One region of the Cupriavidus sp. 05L310 genome, then DNA from elsewhere that is predicted to be linked to it. Evidence: predicted binding sites of a transcription regulator. Region 1 holds the regulator's gene; the other holds the start of a gene.
What was found. Region 1 encodes NrdR, which represses ribonucleotide reductase genes. Its sites were predicted from a motif close to CACNANATNTNGTG; they were not measured.
Positions count from the first base shown of each region.

Region 2: the regulator NrdR is predicted to act here: its motif matches at 3,489-3,502, upstream of AC1DS6_RS13320 (ribonucleoside-diphosphate reductase subunit alpha).

Region 1 is NZ_JBFTOX010000007.1:181,486-192,040, reverse strand. It holds gene AC1DS6_RS06930 (pilus assembly protein) at 1-1,591, opposite strand, end outside; gene AC1DS6_RS06925 (pilus assembly PilX family protein) at 1,627-2,250, opposite strand; gene AC1DS6_RS06920 (PilW family protein) at 2,247-3,272, opposite strand; gene pilV (type IV pilus modification protein PilV) at 3,272-3,859, opposite strand; gene nrdR (transcriptional regulator NrdR) at 4,040-4,507, opposite strand; gene glyA (serine hydroxymethyltransferase) at 4,666-5,913, opposite strand; ZMP/ZTP riboswitch at 6,037-6,139, opposite strand; gene ybgC (tol-pal system-associated acyl-CoA thioesterase) at 6,302-6,706, shown strand; gene tolQ (protein TolQ) at 6,703-7,386, shown strand; gene tolR (protein TolR) at 7,430-7,867, shown strand; gene tolA (cell envelope integrity protein TolA) at 7,883-9,043, shown strand; gene tolB (Tol-Pal system beta propeller repeat protein TolB) at 9,269-10,555, shown strand, end outside.
Region 2 is NZ_JBFTOX010000015.1:79,212-89,766, forward strand. It holds gene AC1DS6_RS13305 (sensor histidine kinase) at 1-796, shown strand, start outside; gene AC1DS6_RS13310 (sigma-54-dependent transcriptional regulator) at 894-2,603, shown strand; gene ampD (1,6-anhydro-N-acetylmuramyl-L-alanine amidase AmpD) at 2,596-3,213, shown strand; gene AC1DS6_RS13320 (ribonucleoside-diphosphate reductase subunit alpha) at 3,715-6,657, shown strand; gene AC1DS6_RS13325 (ribonucleotide-diphosphate reductase subunit beta) at 6,740-7,942, shown strand; gene AC1DS6_RS13330 (thioredoxin family protein) at 8,034-8,372, opposite strand; gene AC1DS6_RS13335 (hexameric tyrosine-coordinated heme protein) at 8,572-8,808, shown strand; gene AC1DS6_RS13340 (DMT family transporter) at 8,818-9,741, opposite strand; gene AC1DS6_RS13345 (LysR family transcriptional regulator) at 9,866-10,555, shown strand, end outside.

The DNA.
Region 1 (10,555 bases):
GGTACAACTGGCTCTGGCGCTGCGCGGTGCCGACGGTCCCATCGCCGTTCTCGTTGACGTCGATGGTGTAGGTGGTCACGCGCAACGACGGCATATCCGCCCGGAAGCCGTAGGTGTGCGCCCAGTAGGCAACACCCGCCATGTAGTACGTCCCGTGGCCGCTGGAGCCCGTGTCGGCCGTACTCATATTGGCCAGCGAGGAGTTGGGCTTGCTATTGCCGTAGGTTGTCGTGCTCTCCATGTCCGCGACCTTCCTGGTCCAGGCCATGACGTCGAAGCCGTCGGCCTCGATCGCGCGCACGGGGTCGTTTGCGGTTACCGCCTTGCCGCCCGATATATAGGTCGTGCGGGTATTGCCGGGAACGTAGCGATCCCAGTGCGTATTGATGTCGGCGATACTCAGCACGTAGTTGCGCTGGCACTTCGCGACGACCGGATCAGACCAGCTGGTATAGACCGGGTAGCCGTCTTTGTAGGCGGTCTGGAGGTCAGTGATCGCTTCCGGTGTGGGCTGCTTGCCTTGCAGGTAGCGGATGCTCTCGTAGTACAGCTCGCTGACCGGGTCCAGGCCCTTGTACTTGCCCGAGCGGCCGAACTGGTTCAGGTAGTTGACCACGCCGCTGATGCCTTCGCCGGCATTTTCCGGGTTGCCAGCGAAGACGCCCGTGCTGGGATCCCACTCGGTCTTCGGATTGCTGACCTGGCTGAAGTTGCCGTCGATCATCTTGGGGCCGACATACTTCATCGGGGCCCGCAGCACGCCGCCGTACCGCGTGGCCGAACTGTCGTTCAGGTAGCCGAAGGCGCCGAAGCGCACGCGGTCGGCGTTTTTCTGCATTTCGCCGACTGGCTTGTAGTTGGTGCCGTAGAGCTTGCAGAGGTCGGTGCGGGAACTGCCTTCGCTCGCATCGCACACCTTGACGCGGGCATACATGGTGCCGAGGTTGGCATAGCTGCCCGGGCTGCCGCACGAAGCGCCGCTGCCGGTCTTGGTGCCGAAGAACACCTTGTTGCTGCACGACGTGATGTAAAGCGTATCGGTGGTGAACGGCGTCACCGCGGAAGGTACGCTGGAACTGGACTTGGTCAGCGTCTTGGCGGGAAAGTAGGAACCGCTGTTGAAAAAATCATCCTGCAGCACGGCGCGCTGAAGCACGGTGTCCGTGGGGGTATCCACCACCCGGTCGCCACCGGTGAGCGCGAAGCGCAGCATGTCGATGGCGGAGGCCGTGGCCCAATTCATGAAGTTGCCGCTGTACTGGCCCGAGCATTCGTGATTGGCGCTGGCATTGCCAGCGATCTCGAAGTACCCGCTGGATGAATAGTTGTAGCACTTGGCCGGGTTGAAATAGCCGACATATTCCGTGCTGCGGGTGTAGGTGCCGGTCCGGTACGCCGCGCCCACCGTCGGGAACTCCACCGACAGCGACAGCAGCAGGTTCGGGTTGACATTCTGGTTGCGTCCGTAGAGCGGCGACTGCGCAATGTCCACCGTGGACGGTGTCAAGGCGGTGGCCGCCCGCGTTGGCACGGGAAGCAAGCTTGCACCGGCGACAACGAGGGCCAGCGCGATCCGGCATAAGCGTGTCATCAGAGAATCTCCGCGTAGGTCAGGAGCGAGGTCAGTCATTCGGCCTTCCGGTAGTACGACTGCAGCATGGCGCGGGTGGCGGTGTTGGCACCGAAGCCCATCGCGGTGACGCGAAAGATGTAGACGACCGGAGCGTCGGGGCTCCCGGAAGCACCGGGCGATGTGTCCTGGATCGGCTCGATGATGTAGCGGGGCAGGGCGGCGGGCAGCAGGCCCGTGGGCGCGGTCGGGAACTGGCGTCCGGTGAAGGTGCCGTAGGCCACCGCGCGGGCATTCGCCCCGGTCTGCGCAAAGTCCACGGCTTCCCAGTTCGGGGTGCCGCTGTCGACGGCCGCGCACAGGCCCTGGAAGGCTGCGCCAGGCGTGCTCCCCGTGTTGCAGCCGGAGACGAAGGGCAGCAGGTTCGGATTGCTGCCAGAGAACAGGGCGGAGCGGCTGTTGACGGCAACGACACCCTGGATGTCCATCTCGGCATCCTGTAGCGCCATTTCGGCCGCTTGCACTGCAAGGTCGCGGTCGCGCTGATTGGATGCCATGCGTTTGCTGTTGATCGCCAGGCGCGCGCCGGCCACGGCCATGATGCTGATCATCAGGAGCATGACCAGGCCGGTGATCAGGGCAATGCCGCGCTGGGCGGCTGGCTTGAGAGGGGCGCTCATGATGGGGAGCAAGTGCGGCACGTTGCGACGTTGCGCAGTTGGACGGTGACCGAGTATTGGCGGCGCAAGCGCTGTAGCTGCGTGGTCGGCTTGTAGGTCGCGTCGTTGACGGTGCTGTCGCCGCCATAGAGCGTGCCGAAGAGCTGGAAAGTGGGGCCCTCCGGCACCGGGCTGGTCGCGGTGTCGCCGGCCAGTATCAGGGCAATTTTCAGCGACACGACGGTTTGCCATTTGGTGGCCAGAGCCAGCACATCCGTGGCCGGCAGGTAGCGGTCCGGGATGTAGTCATTGTTGGTGTCGACCCCGTACAGCACCTGGAACACCTCAACACCGGAGATGATTGGCACGGAGGTGATCGCGGTGTTCGAGATTTCCTTGTTGGATGCATCGCGAGCGCGATAGCCGCACATCAGTTGCGGGTTGCCGCTCGGGTCGTTGGGGTCTGGCGCCACGAAGAAGCGCGCAAAGCCGCGCGCAAGGTCCGCGTCCTCCCATGCTTGTGGTTCCGCGACGCCATTGCCGGAGCAATCGATCATGCTGTTGTCGGGCACGGTGCGATCCGACGGCGTGCCCGAACCGAAAAAGCGCACCTGCAGCACGTCGCTCTTGTTCACGGGGTTGGTGGTGCCCGGCAGGCACGACAGGTTGAGGCTCGCGTCCTGGCCCGGGCTGGCGCAGTTGTCGACGCCGCTGATCGTGGGTGACAACGCGACGGTGGTCGGCATGATGCCGCCAGGCGCCTGGGCGATGGGCCCGCTGGCCGGGTTTGTTGCCGGCGCGCTGTTGCCGGCGTAGTTGGTCCATGCGGACTGCCGCACGATGCGGACGATGGTGTCCAGGGCAAAACGGCCCTTCTCGTCGAGCGCGGTGGTGTCGTCGATGGTGCTGTAGTTGGTGCGGCTGCCCAAATAAACGGCGGTCGCTGCCAGTGTCAGCAACAGGCCGAGGACCATCGCGACCATCAGTTCGACCAGCGACATGCCCGACTGGGCATGCCGGTACGGCTTGCGGAGCGTACGCATCAGTTCACCGTGCCGGGCGTGGCGACGATGACGATCTGCGGCCGCGTGTTCATGTCGGCGAGATCGGCGCCGGTGCCCAGCGTCTTGCTGCTCAGGCGCGATATCCACCCGACCTTGATGACGATCGGCGCATCGTCGACACGGCCGCTTGCAGCGGCCGTGCAGCCCCAGGAAAAGCCGGACGTCTGGTTATAGGCAACGGTATCGCGGCAGATCACCGCCCGGCCGCCGGGCAGGGCGGCGGCTACCCGGTTCCACCACTCGATCACATCGAAGCGGGCTGTGTCCTGCGCGCAGGAGAGCAGCGTACTGGCGCAGGCCGTCGTATAGGGATTACGCGTCAGCGCGGGCAGCTGGCTGGTCTGGGTGTCGATGAAATACAGGTTGGGCGCGAGGGCCTCGGCGGCCGCGCCCACGCCGGAGACGGCAGTGTTCGCACGCATGCGCTCGGCCATTTCGGTGGCCAGCTGCATGGCAACGGTATCGTAGGAGGCTTGCTGGGAAAAACGCGAGGAATTGAGGAGCAGGCTGGCGACCCCGAGCACGCCAATCGCCAATACGACCATTGCCACCAATGCTTCGAGCATGGCAAAGCCGGCCGTCCCCCGACAGCTTGACTGACCCATTCTGACCCTCGTCCGAAAAGACTACGTTCTTTTGGCTTCGTTCTATTGTTTTGTCACTACTACCCAGGCGGAAGTATAGATATAGGAATGAAGCCTAGGGCACAGTTTGGAAAGAATTAAACAACGTTCCCGTTACTTTTTCTACTGCTTTCGTGGGGTAGACGTTGAAAACTCATCCAGCATGTCGCGGAATTCCGACACGTCTTCAAAGCTCCGGTACACCGAGGCAAAGCGGATGTAGGCGATTTTGTCGAGCCGGCGCAGTTCGCGCATGACCAGTTCCCCGACCTGGCTGCTGGGGATTTCCTTCTCGCCGAGCGCGAGCAGCTTTTCTTCGATGCGGGTGATGGAGGCGTCGATGGCTTCAGCGGAGACCGGGCGCTTGCGCAGCGCCAGGCGCATGGAGTCCTTCAGCTTGTCGCGGGTGTAGTCCGCGCGGGAGCCGTTTTTCTTGACGATGGCGGGGAAGAACAGCTCGATCCGCTCATAGGTGGTGAAGCGGCGGTCGCAGGATTCGCAGCGGCGGCGACGGCGGACTGTATCGCCTTCCTCGGACATGCGCGTGTCCAGGACCTGGGTATTGGAATGAGCGCAAAAGGGGCATTTCATGCCTGACCACCTCGAAGTTTGAACCGGGGCGCGTGCTGCGCGCGCAGCGTCTTGTCATTCTGTGTCGCGCTGGGCTGGGTTGGCAAGGCCCGCCGGCAGCGCTGGCGCGCCGCGGCGGACTGCCGGCCACCCGCGCGTGGGCGGGTGGCGCAGGGGGATCAGCCGTAGACCGGGAAACGCTTGGTCAGGGCTGCCACTTGCTCGCGCACGCTGGCGATATTGGCCAGGTCGTGCGGATTCTCCAGCACGTCGGCGACAAGGTTGGCCACCACGCGGGCTTCTTCTTCCTTGAAGCCGCGGGTGGTCATGGCCGGCGAACCCAGGCGGATACCCGAGGTGACGAAGGGCTTTTCCGGGTCGTTGGGGATGGCGTTCTTGTTGACGGTGATGTGCGCTTCGCCCAGGACCTTTTCGGCTTCCTTGCCGGTGATCTGCATGGCGCGCAGGTCGACCAGCATCACGTGGCTCTCGGTGCGGCCCGAGACGATGCGCAGGCCGCGCTCGGTCAGGGTTTCGGCCATGACGCGGGCGTTCTTGACCACTTGCTGCTGGTAGGTCTTGAACTCGGGCGACAGGGCTTCCTTGAAGGCCACGGCCTTGCCGGCAATCACGTGCATCAGGGGGCCGCCCTGGATGCCGGGGAAGATGGCCGAGTTGATGGCCTTCTCGTGCTCGGCCTTCATCAGGATCACGCCACCGCGCGGGCCGCGCAGGCTCTTGTGGGTGGTGGTGGTGACAAAGTCGGCGTGCGGAACCGGGTTCGGGTACTCGCCGGCGGCGATCAGGCCGGCGTAGTGGGCCATGTCGACCATGAACAGGGCGCCGATCGATTTGGCAACCTTGGCGATGCGTTCGAAGTCGATGCGCAGGGCGAAGGCCGAGGCGCCGGCGATGATCAGCTTGGGCTTCTTTTCCTGTGCCAGCTTTTCCAGCGCGACGTAGTCGATGTCTTCGTTGGCGTCCAGACCGTAGCTCACCACGTTGAACCACTTGCCGCTCATGTTGAGCGCCATGCCGTGGGTCAGGTGGCCGCCTTCGGCCAGGCTCATGCCCATGATGGTGTCGCCCGGCTTCAGGGTGGCGAAAAACACGCCCTGGTTGGCCTGCGAGCCGGAGTTGGGCTGCACATTGGCTGCTTCGGCGCCGAACAGTTGCTTGACGCGGTCGATGGCGAGCTGCTCGACGACGTCGACATACTCGCAGCCACCGTAGTAGCGCTTGCCGGGATAGCCCTCAGCGTACTTGTTGGTCAGTTGCGAACCCTGGGCGGCCATCACGGCCGGCGAGGTGTAGTTTTCCGAGGCGATCAGCTCGATGTGCTCTTCCTGGCGCTGGTCTTCCTTCTGGATAGCGGCAAAAAGCTCGGGGTCGATCTGGTCGATCGTATAGCGGCTGCGTTCGAACATGGCGAAAACTCGTCTGAAAAAAAGGAGATCCGAATCGGCTTCGGGGTAGGGCGCGCGGGGAAGGCACATGCGACCAGCGCCGGAAAGCGTGGCTAGTCCGGCGCAGGGCGCACCCTGCTTCCCATTCGCTGCCCAGGCGAGCGGCAGGCGCTTGATACATCGCGCCAGAGAAACTTGCGCTTCCTCGTGGTAGTGCCCACTGACTTCGCCAGTCGCGCAAGATGGAATGGTTGGCGGCAGTTTAACGCGAGGCGCCGGCTCGCTGCAAGAAGGCGGAGAGGGCTCGCCGCCCGAAAGTCAACGGCTAGTCTGTCAGGTAATGTAATTGTTGTAATGTCGGGTGAGGGTATACACCGGGTCGGGCCGGCTGTCCGTTACAATCGCGGCCATGAGCAACAATGTGTGGGCCTTGCGGGTGTACTGGGAAGACACCGACGCGGGCGGCGTGGTGTTCTACGCCAATTACCTGAAGTTCTTCGAGCGCGCCCGGACCGAGTGGCTGCGCTCGCTTGGCGTCGAACAGCAAGCGCTGGCCGATGAGACCGGTGTCGTCTTCATCGTCAGAAGCACGGCGGTGGACTACAATGCCCCCGCCCGTCTGGACGACATGCTTGAGATCCGGACCCGGATTGAACGGGTTGGTCCAGCGTCTGTCCAATTCGCCCAGGAAGCCTGGCGTGATGAGCAATTGCTGGCTACCGGCGCCATCCGGGTTGGATGTGTCGATCGCACCACATTTCGCCCGACGCCCATTCCCGCTCCCGTCCTAGCAACCATCAAGACCGCTCGATGAATCCCGTGACCGTCACGCAAGACCTGTCGATCATTTCGCTGGTGCTGCACGCCAGTGTGCTGGCGCAGGCCGTCATGGCCCTGCTGCTGGTGATGTCCCTGTTCTCGTGGACATATATCTTCCGCAAGCATTTCTCGCTGCGCTCGGCGCGCACCCAGACCGAGGGCTTCGAGCGCGACTTCTGGGCTGGCGGCGACCTGCAGGCGCTGTACCAGAGCGCGGCCAACAATCGCCACAGCACGGGCGCGCTGGAACGGATCTTCGAGTCCGGCATGGGCGAGTACCTGAAGGCGCGTGAACGCAACCATGACGCCGGGGCGCTGCTCGACGCAGCCCGGCGTGCCATGCGCGCGGCCTACCAGCGCGAGATGGATGTGATGGAATCGCATCTTCCATTCCTGGCCTCGGTGGGCTCTGTCAGTCCTTATATCGGCCTGTTCGGCACGGTGTGGGGCATCATGAACGCCTTCCGCGGATTGTCCAACGTGCAGCAAGCAACGCTTGCCGCGGTTGCGCCCGGCATTGCCGAGGCGCTGGTCGCCACCGCCATCGGTCTGTTCGCGGCGATTCCTGCCGTGATCGCGTACAACCGCTACGCCACCGAGGTGGATCGCCTGGCCATCCGTTTCGAGAGCTTCATGGAAGAATTCCTGAATATCCTGCAACGGCAGACCCGCTAAAGCGCCGAAACCACCAACGTCATCGGTCAAGGAGATACCTGCAATGGCAGCGATACAGCGCCGCGGCGGCTCGCGCCGCCGGGCCAGCGCCGACATCAATGTCGTGCCCTACATCGACGTGATGCTGGTGCTGCTCGTCATTTTCATGGTGGCCGCACCGATCGTGAACCCCGCCGTGGTCGATCTGCCCAGCGTGGCCAATGCCACGCAGCAGCAGAAAGCGCCGCCCATCGTCGTTACCGTGCATGAAGACGGCGCGCTCACCGCGCGCGGCAAGGATGGCGCCGGCAATGCCTTCGAGCGCAAGCTCGACAAGCAGGGCCTGATCGATTTCGTGCACCAGCGCCAGAACGAGAATCCCGACCAGCCGGTGGTGATCGCTGCCGACCGCTCGGTCAAGTACGAGGCCGTGCTCGACGTGATGTCGGTGCTCAAGGCCGATGGCGTGAAGCGCGTCGGCCTGATGGTCAAGCCCAAGTAAGCACCGCCGCCCGCCATGAAGACCGCCGCCTATCCTTACCAGCCGGCCCCGGAGCGGGGAACCCTGCGTTCCTTCCTGCTCGCGGTTTTCATGCACCTGCTGCTTGGCATCGTGCTGTATTTTGGCGTGCACTGGCAGAGCAGCACGCCCGTCGGCGCCGAAGCCGAACTCTGGGACGAGATCCCCGCAACCCCCGCGCCGACGCCGCTTCCCGCTCCGCTGCCCGCACCTGTGGCGGTCGAGCAGGCGCGCCCCGTGCCGCCCGCGCCGGCAGTGAAGTCGCGCGCCGAAGAGGACGCCGAGATCGCCCTCCAGCAGCAAAAGCGCCGCCAGGCCGAAGCCGCCGCCCGCGAGGAGGCGCGCAAGCAGGCCGACCTGCGCGCGCGCCAGGAAACCGAGCGCCAGGAGGCGGCCCGCAAGGAAGCCCAGCATAAGGAAGACCTGCGCCGCGAAGAACAACGCCGCGAGGAGCAGAAGAAGGAAGATCAGAAGAAGGAGGCCCAGCGCAAGGACGACGCGCGCAAGCAGGCCGCCATCCAGCACGATCTACAGCGCAAGGAACAGGCTGAGCGCGAGCGCAAGGAAGCCGAAGCGAAGGCCCGCGCCGATGCCAAGGCCCGTGCCGAGGCCGATGCCAGGGCGCGCGCCGAGGCGGACGCCAAGGCGAAGGCGAATGCCGATGCCAAGGCCGCCGCCACCGCCAAGGCAAACGCGGAAGCCAAGGCCGCCGCCAACGCGAAAGCCAAGGCGGATGCCGACGCCAAGGCCAAGCGCGACGCTGCCGCCAATGCCCAGCGCCATGGCGAACTGGCACGCCTGCAGGCCCTGGCCGGTGGCTCGGGTACCGCCGGTGGCGCCGGCGGCGTCGGCAGCAGCGCGGGCAGCGGCGCCGGCTCGGGCGGCAAGGCTTCGCCCGGCTACCCGGACCGCGTGCGTCGCCGCGTCAAGCCGAATATCGTATTTACTGAAGACGTGCCCGGCAATCCGGCCGCGGTGGTGTCCGTCCAGCTCGCGCCGGATGGCTCCCTGATGTCGTCGCGGCTGGCGAAGTCCAGCGGCAATGCCGCCTGGGACAGCGCGGTGCTGCGCGCCGTCGAGCGCTCGGACCCGCTGCCCCGCGACGAGAATGGCAAGGCGCCGGCCAGCCTTACCATCACGTTCAAGCCGAACGACTAAGGCGAGGGAGCGCGGCGATAGCGATGGCACGGGTGTTTTCGAATTGCAACAGATTGCAACCTGCGTCGAAGCCGGGCTATCCCGGCGCTAGGATGACAGGTTGCCTGACGCGGCCGGCAAATGTGCCCGGTGCACGCGATACGGGCATGCGACATGCTTGCCCGTACCACGGCTTCCAGTTTGCCGGCCGCGCTCGATGAATATTGATCTCGACTGAGGAGCAGCATGCGAAAGCTTTGGGCCCCCCTTTGGCTAGCCGCACGGCGGCACAACACCCCCGCGCACGCCCTGTTTGCCTGGCTGGCCGTGGCGCTGGCCCTTTCGGCCGGCAGCGCACAGGCGCAACTGAATGTTGAAATCACCGGCGTAGGCGCCAGCCAGTTCCCGATCGCCACCGCCAACTTCCAGGGCGAAGCACAGGCCCCGCAAAATGTCACCGCCATCATTCGCGGCGACCTGCAGCGCAGCGGGCGCTTCCGCAATATCGATCCGGCTGGCGCCACCGTGGCCGAATCCGCCAATGCCGACCTTGGCAACTGGAAGTCGCGCGGCGCCGATGCCTTCGTGGCAGGCAGCGTGACCCCGACCGGCAACGGCCAGTACGACGTGCGCTTCCGCCTCTACGATACCGTCAAGGGCCAGAGCCTTGGCGGACTGGCCTTCACCGTCGGGCCGAACCAGTTGCGCGTCGCCGGGCACAAGATCGCCGACTACATCTACGAGAAGCTGCTGGGCGAGCGTGGCGTGTTCGCCACTCGCCTGTCCTATGTCTCACGCGTGGGTGGGCGCTTCCAGCTGCTGATCTCGGACTCCGACGGCCAGAATTCCCAGGTGGCGCTGACCAGCAACGAGCCGATCATCTCGCCTTCGTGGTCGCCGGATGGCAGCAAGGTCGCCTACGTGTCCTTCGAGGCCAAGAAGCCCGTGGTTTACGTGCACGACCTGGCAAGTGGCCGCCGTACGCTGGTGTCCAACCAGAAGGGCAACAACAGCGCGCCTTCGTGGTCGCCCGACGGGCACCACCTGGCGGTCGCGCTGTCGCGCGACGGCAATACCCAGATCTACCAGGTCAACGCCGATGGCTCCGGCCTCAAGCGCCTCACGCGCAGCAGCGCCATCGACACCGAGCCGCAATACGCGCCGGACGGCCGCGGCATTTACTTCACCAGCGATCGCGGCGGCGCGCCGCAGATCTACCGCATGCCGGCCGGCGGGGAAGAAGGCGGTGCAGCCCAGCGTGTGACCTTCAAGGGCAGCTACAACGTGAGCCCGCGCATTTCGCCTGACGGCAAGCAGCTGGCCTATATCACCCGCAGCGGCGGCTTCAAGCTGCAGCTGATGGATCTCGGCAACGGCGATGTCACGTCGCTGACCGACACCGCCAACGACGAGGCGCCAAGCTTCGCCGCCAATGGCAAGTACATTCTTTATGCCACCCGGGTGGGAGGTCGCTCGGTGCTGGCGGCAGTGTCCACTGACGGGCGTACCCGGCAGGTTTTGTCGCTCCAGTCC
Region 2 (10,555 bases), on a different contig from region 1:
GGCGAGCGTGGCGCACCAGATCCGCAATCCGCTGGCGGCCATCAGCCAGGCCAGCGAACTGCTGGCCGAGACCAGCCGCCGGGGCGTGCGTCCCGGCGAGGCGGGGCGGCCCGAAGGCGATGTGGATGCCCGGCTGCTGCGCATCATCCACGACAATGTGCGCCGGCTCGACCAGGTGGTGTCGGACGTGCTGCAGATGTCGCGCCGCCCGCGCACCGAGCGCTCTGCCGTGGACCTGAACCAGGCCCTGCCCGAGATCATCAGCCGCTGGCGGCTGGAGATGCGCTCGCGCTCCGTCAACGACGATCCGGTCGGCGCGCGGCGCGTGCCGCGGCCGGCGGAGATCAACGCCAATGCGGTGCGGCTCACGGTGGATGTAGCGCGCCCGGTCATCTTCGATCCGTCGCAGCTGCAGCAGGTCCTTGGCAACCTGCTCGACAACGCCTGGCGCTATTGCAGCCGCCTGCCCGGCGCGATCCGGCTGCTGGCCCACGCGCTGGACCAGCACCACGTCGAGCTGATCATCTGGAACGATGGCGTCGAGGTGTCGCGCGAGCACCAGCGCACGCTGTTCGAGCCATTCTTTACCAGCAACGCCCAGGGCACCGGCCTGGGCCTGTTCATGGCGCGCGAGCTATGCGGCGCCAACGACGCCCAGGTACGCTACGGTACGATTTCACTTGACGCGCTGCTGGCGCAGACCGGCATGCTGGCGCCCGCGGCACGCGATACACTGCCGGCCAAGGCCTTTGTCCTGACCCTGCGCATCGACGCGCCGGACAACGCGGGCGGCTGAGCCGCGCTGCCGCCGCGAACGGTTCGCCAGGCCGTCAGCCAGGCCGCCGCGCGCCAATGCACCAATTCCACTTCGCCAGACCGCCAGACGCAGACCCATGCTCCTCAAGACGCCAGGCCCCGATCCGATTCTCGTCATCGACGACGAGGCCGACCTGCGAGAACTGCTCGATATCTCGATCCGCCGCATGGGCCACGACGTGGTGCTGGCTGGCTCGCTGGCGGAGGCGCGCCAGCAGCTAGCCGCGCGCCGCTATAGCCTGGTGCTGACCGACATGCGGCTCGGCGACGGGCTTGGCATCGATATCGTGCGCCAGCTCTCGAGTGCGCCGGAACGGGTGCCGGTCGCCGTGATCACAGCCTATGGCAGCGCCGACAACGCCGTGGAGGCGCTCAAGGCCGGCGCGTTCGACTACATCGCCAAGCCGGTCTCGCTGGACCAGTTGCGCAGCCTGATCCTCAATGCGCTGGGACGCCAGCAGCGTGACGGCGCCGAGGGTGCCGGCGCGGTTGTGCGGGAGAGCGCGGACCGCGCGGCCAGCCTGCTGCCTGGCCATTCGCCGGCCATGCATGAGGTGCGCCGCTCGCTGTCCCGGCTGGCGCGCAGCATGGCGCCGATCGTGATCAGCGGCGAGTCCGGCAGCGGCAAGGAGCGCGCCGCGCGCGCCATTCACGCGGTGAGCGCGCGCGCCGCGCATCCCTTTATCGCGGTCAATTGCGGCGCCATCCCCGAAACCCTGATGGAATCGGAGTTCTTCGGCCATGTGAAGGGAGCCTTCACGGGCGCCGACGCCGAGCGCGGCGGTTTCTTCCAGGCCGCCAACGGCGGCACGCTGCTGCTCGACGAAGTGGCCGATCTGCCGCTGGCGATGCAGGTCAAGCTGCTGCGCGTGCTGCAGGAGCGGCGCGTGCGCAAGATCGGCGCGAGCCGCGAAGAGAGCGTGGATGTACGGGTGCTGTGCGCCAGCCACAAGGATCTCTCCGCGATGGTCGCGTCCGGCCAGTTCCGCCAGGATCTGTTCTACCGGCTCAACGTGCTGGCGCTGCGCGTGCCGACGCTGCGCGAACGGCACGAAGATATCCCGGTGCTGGCGGGCGCCATCCTGGAGCACCTGGCGGTGCGCTACGGCGATCCCCATCCCAAGCGGCTTTCGGCGGCCGCGCTGCAACGCCTGTCCGACTATTCGTTCCCCGGCAACGTGCGCGAACTGGAGAACCTGCTGGAGCGGGCCTACGCCTTCGCGGAAGGCGAAACCATCGAGGTGGACGACCTTGGCCCGCTGGACGCGGGCACGGGGTATTCGGCCTTGCCGCGCCCGCCTGCCTCTGTGTCTTCGGCGGACGCGGCGCCCTGGGCGGCGCCTGTCGCCTACCCAGGGGCCGGCGCGCCACCGCCGCTGCCTGCTGTGCCGGCAGCGCCGTCCGGTCTCAGGCCGGATCTCCAGCATGAAGCGCCGCCGGAATCCCGATCCGGCGCGCACGCGGCTGCGCTTTCGCAGCCAGCGGCGCCAAGCCTGGGCGATGGGGAGGGAGCGGCTTGCCGCGCGACCTTCCCGATCGACCTGACCGGCCGCCTGGAAGCGCTTGAGCGCGACCTGATCCTGCAGGCGCTGCAGCAGACCGGTTTCAATCGCACCGCCGCCGCGCCGCTGCTGGGCCTGAGTTTCCGGCAATTGCGCTACCGCATCCAGCAACTTGGCATCCGCGAGGGCCGCGACGACGCGGCCGACGGTGCCGACGCCAGCGAAGCGATGCGCGACGGCCCGATGGGTGGGCTGCTGGCCGCCGATGGAGAGCGCGATGCCTGAGCACGACAACGGCAAGATCGCGCCCGGGCCTGGATTCCACCCGGATCCGGCCGGCTGGGTGCCCGCGGCGCGCCGCGTTCCGTCGCCCAACTTCGACGCCCGGCCCGCGCACATGCCGGTCGACCTGGTGGTGATCCACAATATCAGCCTGCCGCCGGGCCAGTTCGGCAGCGGCGATATCGAGGCCTTCTTCCAGAACCGCCTCGACCCGTCCCGCCATCCTTTCTTCGCGACGATCCATCAGGTGCGGGTTTCGGCGCATTTCCTGGTGACGCGGGAGGGCGAACTGGTCCAGTTCGTTTCCTGCCTGGACCGGGCCTGGCATGCCGGCCAATCCGAGTTCTTCGGGCGGCCGCGTTGCAATGACTTTTCCATCGGCATCGAAATTGAAGGCAGCGACGACCAGCCTTTCGCGTTGGCCCAATACCACACCACCTCCGCGCTGGTGCGTGCCCTGCTCGGCGCTTATCCGGTGCGCGCGGTGGCGGGGCACAGCGATATCGCACCCGGACGCAAGACCGATCCTGGCCCGCATTTCGACTGGGCCGGCTTTGCCGCCGCTGCTGGCGTGGCTCCGGGGCAGTTGCCTTACCGCAAAGACCAGCCTTGAAGCAAGCCTCAATTGCGGGGCCTGGGGGATAGCGTGAATCTGGGGAAAACCCTGATAAAGTCCGCGCCTATCGGAGTGGCCAGCTCAATCAAAAAAATTTCGCGTCACAGTGCGGTAACGCACCGTCGGGCGGGATCCCTTGAGTCGCTTGGGTTGGCGGGTTTGGCGCAGCGCCGCATGCTGCGCCCGCACCAGAAATCGCGCCAAAAAAGCGCTTGTCAAGACTGGTGAATCCGCCCCATTTCACTATACTTAGTCCAGTTTTTCGCATCGACCACTAGATCTAGTGGTGCTTTCGGGGAGCCGGCCTAGGTGTGCAGTTTCCGCCGCAGCAATGGCTGCGGTCCGCCGAAGGGCCGGCGCATCACAAGAGTCCCAGCAGAATCCAGCAAAGCAGCGCGCCCTCCCGGGTAAGACCGGCCGGCGTGTCAGAGCCTTTTTGCGCATTTTGCCCGGGACTCTTTGTCACTCATAAAACACGGGTCAGAACAGGAGTTCCTCATGCAGACAGCCCAGAACGACATTTCCACCGGCGCCGCCGCCGCCGGTGCAGCAGCGAACGCGCAGTCGAGCCCCGCTACTGCCGGCGCTGGCAGCTACCAGGATTACAAGATCATCCGCCGCAACGGTGCCGTTGTGGCGTTCGAGCCGAGCAAGATCTCGGTGGCGGTGACGAAGGCCTTCCTCGCCGTCAACGGCGGGCAGGGTGCCGCTTCGGCGCGTGTGCGCGAAGTGGTCGAGCAAGTGACCCAGAACGTGGTCCGCGCCCTGCTGCGCAGCCGCCCCAACGGCGGCACCTTCCATATCGAGGACGTGCAGGATCACGTGGAACTGGCGCTGATGCGCTCGGGCGAGCATGAAGTGGCCCGCTCCTATGTGCTGTACCGTGAAAAGCGCACCCAGGAGCGCGCCCAGGCCAATGCCCAGGCAGTCGCCCGCGTGCAGGAAGGCGGCGTCACGTTCAACGTGACCGATGGCGGCGTGGCCCGCGTGCTGGACCTGAACGCGCTGCACGGCCTGATCGACAATGCCTGCTCGGGCCTTGGCGACGCCGTGAGCGCCGAGCCGATCCTGAAGGAAACGCTGAAGAACCTGTACGACGGCGTGCCGATGACCCAGGTCTACGACTCCGCCATCCTGGCCGCGCGTACCCTGATCGAGAAGGACCCGGCCTACAGCCAGGTCACCGCGCGTATCCTGCTGCACACCATCCGCAAGGAAATCCTGGGAGCCGAAGTCACCCAGACCGAAATGGTGTCGCGCTACGCCGAATACTTCCCCAAGTTCATCGCCCGCGGCATCGAAGCCGAGCTGCTGGACGAAAAGCTGGCCACCTATGACCTGGCCCGCCTGGGCGCCGCACTGGACGCCCAGCGCGACTTCCAGTTCAACTACCTGGGCCTGCAGACCCTGTACGACCGCTACTTCCTGCACATCGACGAAACCCGCATCGAAATGCCGCAGGCATTCTTCATGCGCGTGGCGATGGGCCTGGCACTGGGCGAGAAGGACCGCGAAGCACGCGCCATCGAGTTCTACCAGCTGCTGTCGTCGTTCGACTTCATGTCGTCCACGCCGACCCTGTTCAACTCGGGTACCCGCCGCTCGCAGCTGTCGTCGTGCTACCTGACCACCGTGTCGGACGACCTGGAAGGCATCTACGAAGCGCTGAAGGAAAACGCGCTGCTGTCGAAGTTCGCCGGCGGCCTGGGCAACGACTGGACCAATGTGCGCGCCCTCGGCTCGCACATCAAGGGCACCAACGGCAAGTCGCAAGGCGTGGTGCCGTTCCTGAAGGTGGTAAACGACACCGCCGTGGCGGTCAACCAGGGCGGCAAGCGCAAGGGCGCGGTCTGCGCCTACCTGGAAACCTGGCACCTGGACATCGAGGAATTCCTCGAGCTGCGCAAGAACACCGGCGACGACCGCCGCCGCACCCACGACATGAACACGGCGAACTGGATTCCCGACCTGTTCATGAAGCGCGTGATGGAAGGCGGCGAGTGGACCCTGTTCTCGCCCGCCACCTGCCCGGACCTGCACGACCTGGTCGGCAAGGCCTTCGAGACCGCTTACCTGGGCTATGAAGCCAAGGCCGCCAATGGCGAGCTGAAGCTGTTCAAGAAGGTTCCCGCCATGCAGCTGTGGCGCAAGATGCTGGGCATGCTGTTCGAGACCGGCCATCCCTGGATCACCTTCAAGGATCCTTGCAACATCCGCAGCCCGCAGCAGCACGTGGGCGTGGTGCACAGCTCCAACCTGTGCACGGAAATCACGCTCAACACCAACGACAGCGAAATCGCCGTGTGCAACCTGGGTTCGGTGAACCTGGTTGCCCACCTGAAGCAGCAGGCCGACGGCACCCAGGTGCTCGACCACGCCAAGCTCGAGAAGACCATCCGCACCGCGATGCGCATGCTCGACAACGTGATCGACATCAACTACTACGCCGTGGAGAAGGCCCGCAACTCCAACCTGCGCCACCGTCCGGTCGGCATGGGCATCATGGGCTTCCAGGACTGCCTGCACATGCTGCGCCTGCCGTACGCCAGCGACGCCGCCGTGCAGTTCGCCGACACCTCGATGGAAGCGGTGTGCTACTACGCCTACCGCGCCTCCAGCGAGCTGGCCGAGGAACGCGGCCGCTACAGCACCTATGAAGGCTCGCTGTGGGATCGCGGCATCCTGCCGCAGGACTCGCTCAAGCTGCTGGCCGAAGAGCGCGGCGGCTACCTGGAAGTGGATCACTCCTCGACCATGGACTGGGACAGCCTGCGTGCGCGCATCAAGCAGCACGGCATGCGCAACTCGAACTGCATCGCGATCGCGCCGACGGCAACGATCTCGAACATCATCGGCGTGTCGGCCTGCATCGAACCGACCTTCCAGAACCTGTACGTCAAGTCCAACCTGTCGGGCGAGTTCACGGTGGTCAACGACTACCTGGTGCGCGACCTGAAGGCGCGCGGCCTGTGGGACGAAGTGATGGTCGCCGACCTGAAGTATTTCGACGGCAAGCTGGCCCGCATCGACCGCATCCCGCAAGACCTGCGCGATATCTACGCAACGGCCTTCGAAGTCGAGCCGAGCTGGCTGGTGGAAGCCGCCAGCCGCCGCCAGAAGTGGATCGACCAGGCTCAGTCCCTGAACATCTACATGGCCGGCGCCTCGGGCAAGAAGCTGGACGACACCTACAAGCTGGCCTGGCTGCGCGGCCTGAAGACTACGTACTACCTGCGCACGATGGCAGCCACCCACGTGGAGAAATCCACGGTGTCGCGCGGCTCGCTGAATGCCGTGTCGTCGGGTAGCGACGGTGGCATCGGCGCCGCCGGTATCGACCAGGCCGCCGCCTCCGCACCGGCCATGCCGGAAGCCGAGGGCGCGGTCTGCACGATGCGCCCGGGCGACGCTGGCTTCGACGAGTGCGAAGCCTGCCAGTAAGTCATTACCTGCCGGCCCCCTCGCCGCGCCGCTGCGCGGCGAGGGCCACGGCAAACCAAAGCATTCCACGGAGAACCACACCATGCTGAGCTGGGACGACGACGTTCAAGCCACCCCGCAGGCTGCCCCGCAGCCCGCGCCGAACCCCACCGCCACGCCTGCCGCCGCACGCTCTGTCGACCAGCACGGCGTGCTGCCGCCGGCCGCCACGCAGCCGGCCGGCACGGGTATCCTCGGCAACCTGCCGGCGTCCGACGCGCCGACGGACCGCCGCGTGAATGCCGCCGACAAGCGCGTCATCAACGGCTCGACCGACGTCAACCAGCTGGTGCCGTTCAAGTACAAGTGGGCCTGGGAAAAATACCTGGCCGGCTGCGCCAACCACTGGATGCCGCAGGAAATCAACATGTCGCGCGACATCGCGCTGTGGAAGGACCCGAACGGCCTGACCGAAGACGAGCGCCGCATCATCAAGCGCAACCTCGGCTTCTTCGTCACCGCCGACTCGCTGGCCGCCAACAACATCGTGCTGGGCACCTACCGCCAGATCACCGCGCCGGAATGCCGCCAGTACCTGCTGCGCCAGGCCTTCGAGGAGGCGATCCACACGCACGCCTACCAGTACATCGTGGAGTCGCTCGGCCTCAATGAAGCCGAGATTTTCAACGCGTACCACGAAGTGCAGTCGATCCGAGACAAGGACGAGTTCCTGATCCCGTTCATCGACACGCTGACCGACCCGGCCTTCAAGACCGGCACGCCGGAAAACGACCAGAAGCTGCTCAAGTCGCTGATCGTGTTCGCCTGCATCATGGAAGGCCTGTTCTTCTACGTGGGCTTCACGCAGATCCTGGCAATGGGCCGCCAGAACAAGATGACCGGCGCCGCCGAGCAGTACCAGTACATCCTGCGCGACGAATCGCTGCACTGCAATTTCGGCATCGACCTGATCAACCAGATCAAGCTCGAGAACCCGCACCTGTGGACCGCCGAGTTCAAGGAAGAGATCACCGCGCTATTCAGGAAGGCCGTGGACCTCGAATACCGCTACGCCGAGGACACCATGCCGCGCGGCGTGCTGGGCCTGAACGCGCCGATGTTCAAGGGCTACCTGCGCTTCATCTGCAACCGCCGCTGCCAGCAGATCGGCCTGGAGCAGTTGTTCCCGAACGAGGAAAACCCGTTCCCGTGGATGAGCGAGATGATCGACCTGAAGAAGGAACGCAACTTCTTCGAGACGCGTGTGATCGAGTATCAGACGGGTGGAGCGTTGTCCTGGGATTGAGCGTCGTTGTCATGTTGTTGTCGCACGCGGCATGGCGTGACGCATGAACAAAAAAGCTCCTTCGGGAGCTTTTTTGTTTTCATTGACCGCATCAGGATGAAGGCGCTCCGTCGATTCGCGTCAACGCCTCTTCAATCGCCCCCGCATCACCCGGCCGCACCAGCCGCGCGACCTCCAGGCCATCGCGCATAAACACCAGCGTGGGCCATAGCCTGACCCTGAACGCGCGGCCCAGCCGCTTGCCGCTGCCGTCCTCGATCTTGATGTGCCGGACTGCCGGATGGGCGTTCATCGCGCTGGCCAGGTGGGGCTGGGCCCGCACGCAGTGGCCGCACCACGGTGCGCCGAATTCGATCACGGCCGCCCCTTTCATCTCGTCGATCTCGGCCCGCGCCGGTTCGCGCGCAGCGTACACATCGGTCATCGTCATGGTCAGTCCCCTCGCTTGCCGGATCTCCGTTTGTGAATTGTAATTCTTGCGAACGCGGCATCGCACTGCCGACTACCAGCCGATTGGGCAATGCCGCTGGCTACCTCTAAATCCCCGACACTGGCTATTGCCCCCGCGCGTTCCGCCTCCTAGGCTGGATTGTCCTGATGGACTCCCACAAACACCAAGGAGCGTGACCATGTCATTCCCGCTTGTCCCCAACGGAACCCTGATTACCCCGACCGCCGAAGAAGGCCGCCAGCTGGCCGTGAAAATGGCAAGGCTGATCATCAGGGCGACCCAGCCCGACGACCAGGTCCGCGAAACGCTGCGGGCCGTCTATGCCAACGACGCGACCATGCTGCTGCAGGTCGGGCAGATCGTCGCAACGGAGTTTGCGACCATCGCCGCCGCGAACAATCACTGGCGCGGCTGAGCGCGGGCGTCAGGCCTGCGTGGCCTGCGGTACCTCTGCCTTGGCCGGCTTGCGCCAGCGCACCGTGGCCAGCAGCGATGCCGCGACGATCAGGCCACCGCCGGTCCACGCGGTGGCCGAGATCCTTTCCCCCAGCCACAAGGCTGCGAACAGGGCGCCAAACGCGGGTTCGCTGCCCATCAGCAAGGCCACGCGCGTGGGGCTGCTGCGCTTGATGGCGTAGTTCTGCGCGAAGAATGCGAACAGCGTGCAGGCGATCACCAGGTACAGCACCGTGGCCCAGAATGCCCCGTGGCCGGAGAGCGACGGGATGGGTTGCCACTGGGCGGGCATCAGGACCAGCGCCAGGGCCGCGCTGCCTGCGGCCACCACGCCCGCTTGCACCGCCGTCATCGTCAGAGCCGGCAGCGGCGCCGCGCGCATCACTCGCTTGGTCACGCACACCATTAGCGCCCGCAACACCGCGGCGGCCAGGATCAGTCCATCGCCGGGATTGAGGACGAACTCGCCGTCGCCGGCCAGCAACCACGCGCCCAGCAACGAGAGGGCTACCGCCGCCCATTCGATGGTGCCCGGCCTGCGCTTGAGCAGCAGCCATTCGACCAGCGGCGTCAGCACCACGCACAAGCTGATCAGGAAGGCGGCGTTGGACGCGCGCGTGAGCAGCACGCCAAACGTCTCGCACAGGAAGATGCCCAGCAGCAGTACCCCGGTGCCAAGCACGGCGCGCATCGTGGCGGCGTCGGCGTGGCGCAGCCTGGCCAGCGTGGGCGACAACACCAGGAAGGTGATGCCGAAGCGCAACGCCAGCAGGCCCAGTACGGGATAAAACACGAGCGCGCTCTTGACCGCGCCGTAGCTGCTGCCCCAGACCACGGCAACCGCGAGCAGCATCAGGTCGGACAGCAGGAGTAAGCGTTTTTGAGCAGGCATGGCGGTTCTCGGGCAATGGGTCCTGCATTGTCGAATTTTGCATCCACGGTGATAATCGGGTCGATGTGCAAAGCCTTTATGTCACAGATGCATTAATCCAGTGCACCGGCCGCGATCACGCCATATGAACCCAACCGAACTTTTCGCCTTGCTGCCCGACATGGCGGTGTTTGCGCGCGTTGTCGATGCGGGCAATTTTTCGGTCGCCGCGCGCCAGCTCGGCAGCACGCCTTCCACGGTCAGCCGCCAGATCAAGCGGCTGGAGGAAGCCTTGGCGACCCGCCTGCTGGAGCGGTCGACCCGCAAGGTGCGCGTAACGGAGTCGGGTGCGCAGGTGTACCGGTACTGCCGCGACGTGGTGAGCGCCGCGTCGGGGGCGATGGATGCGGCCGGTCACCTGATGGGCCGGCCGCAAGGCCGGGTCAGATTGAGCGCGCCGACCGCGTTTGCGAAGACGGTGATCCATCCGCTCGTGCCGGGTTTCCTGCGCGCGTACGCGGAGATCGACCTCCAGTTGCTGTTTACCGATCACGAGGTCGATCCGCTCGATGACGACCTCGATCTCGTGATCCGCCCGACCCAGCACCCGCCGCCCGGCCTTGCGGGCCGGCGCCTGGGCACGGTGCGCTGGGTGCTGTGCGCCTCGCCGGCTTACCTGCGCGCACGCGGCACGCCGGCGCATCCGCGCGAGCTCGCGCAGCACGATTGCCTGTACCTTGGCGAAACCGCCGACGACAACCGCTGGCGGTTTCGCAGAGACACCGAGACGCAGACCGTGGAGGTACGGGGGCGCTATATCGCGAACCACGCTGGC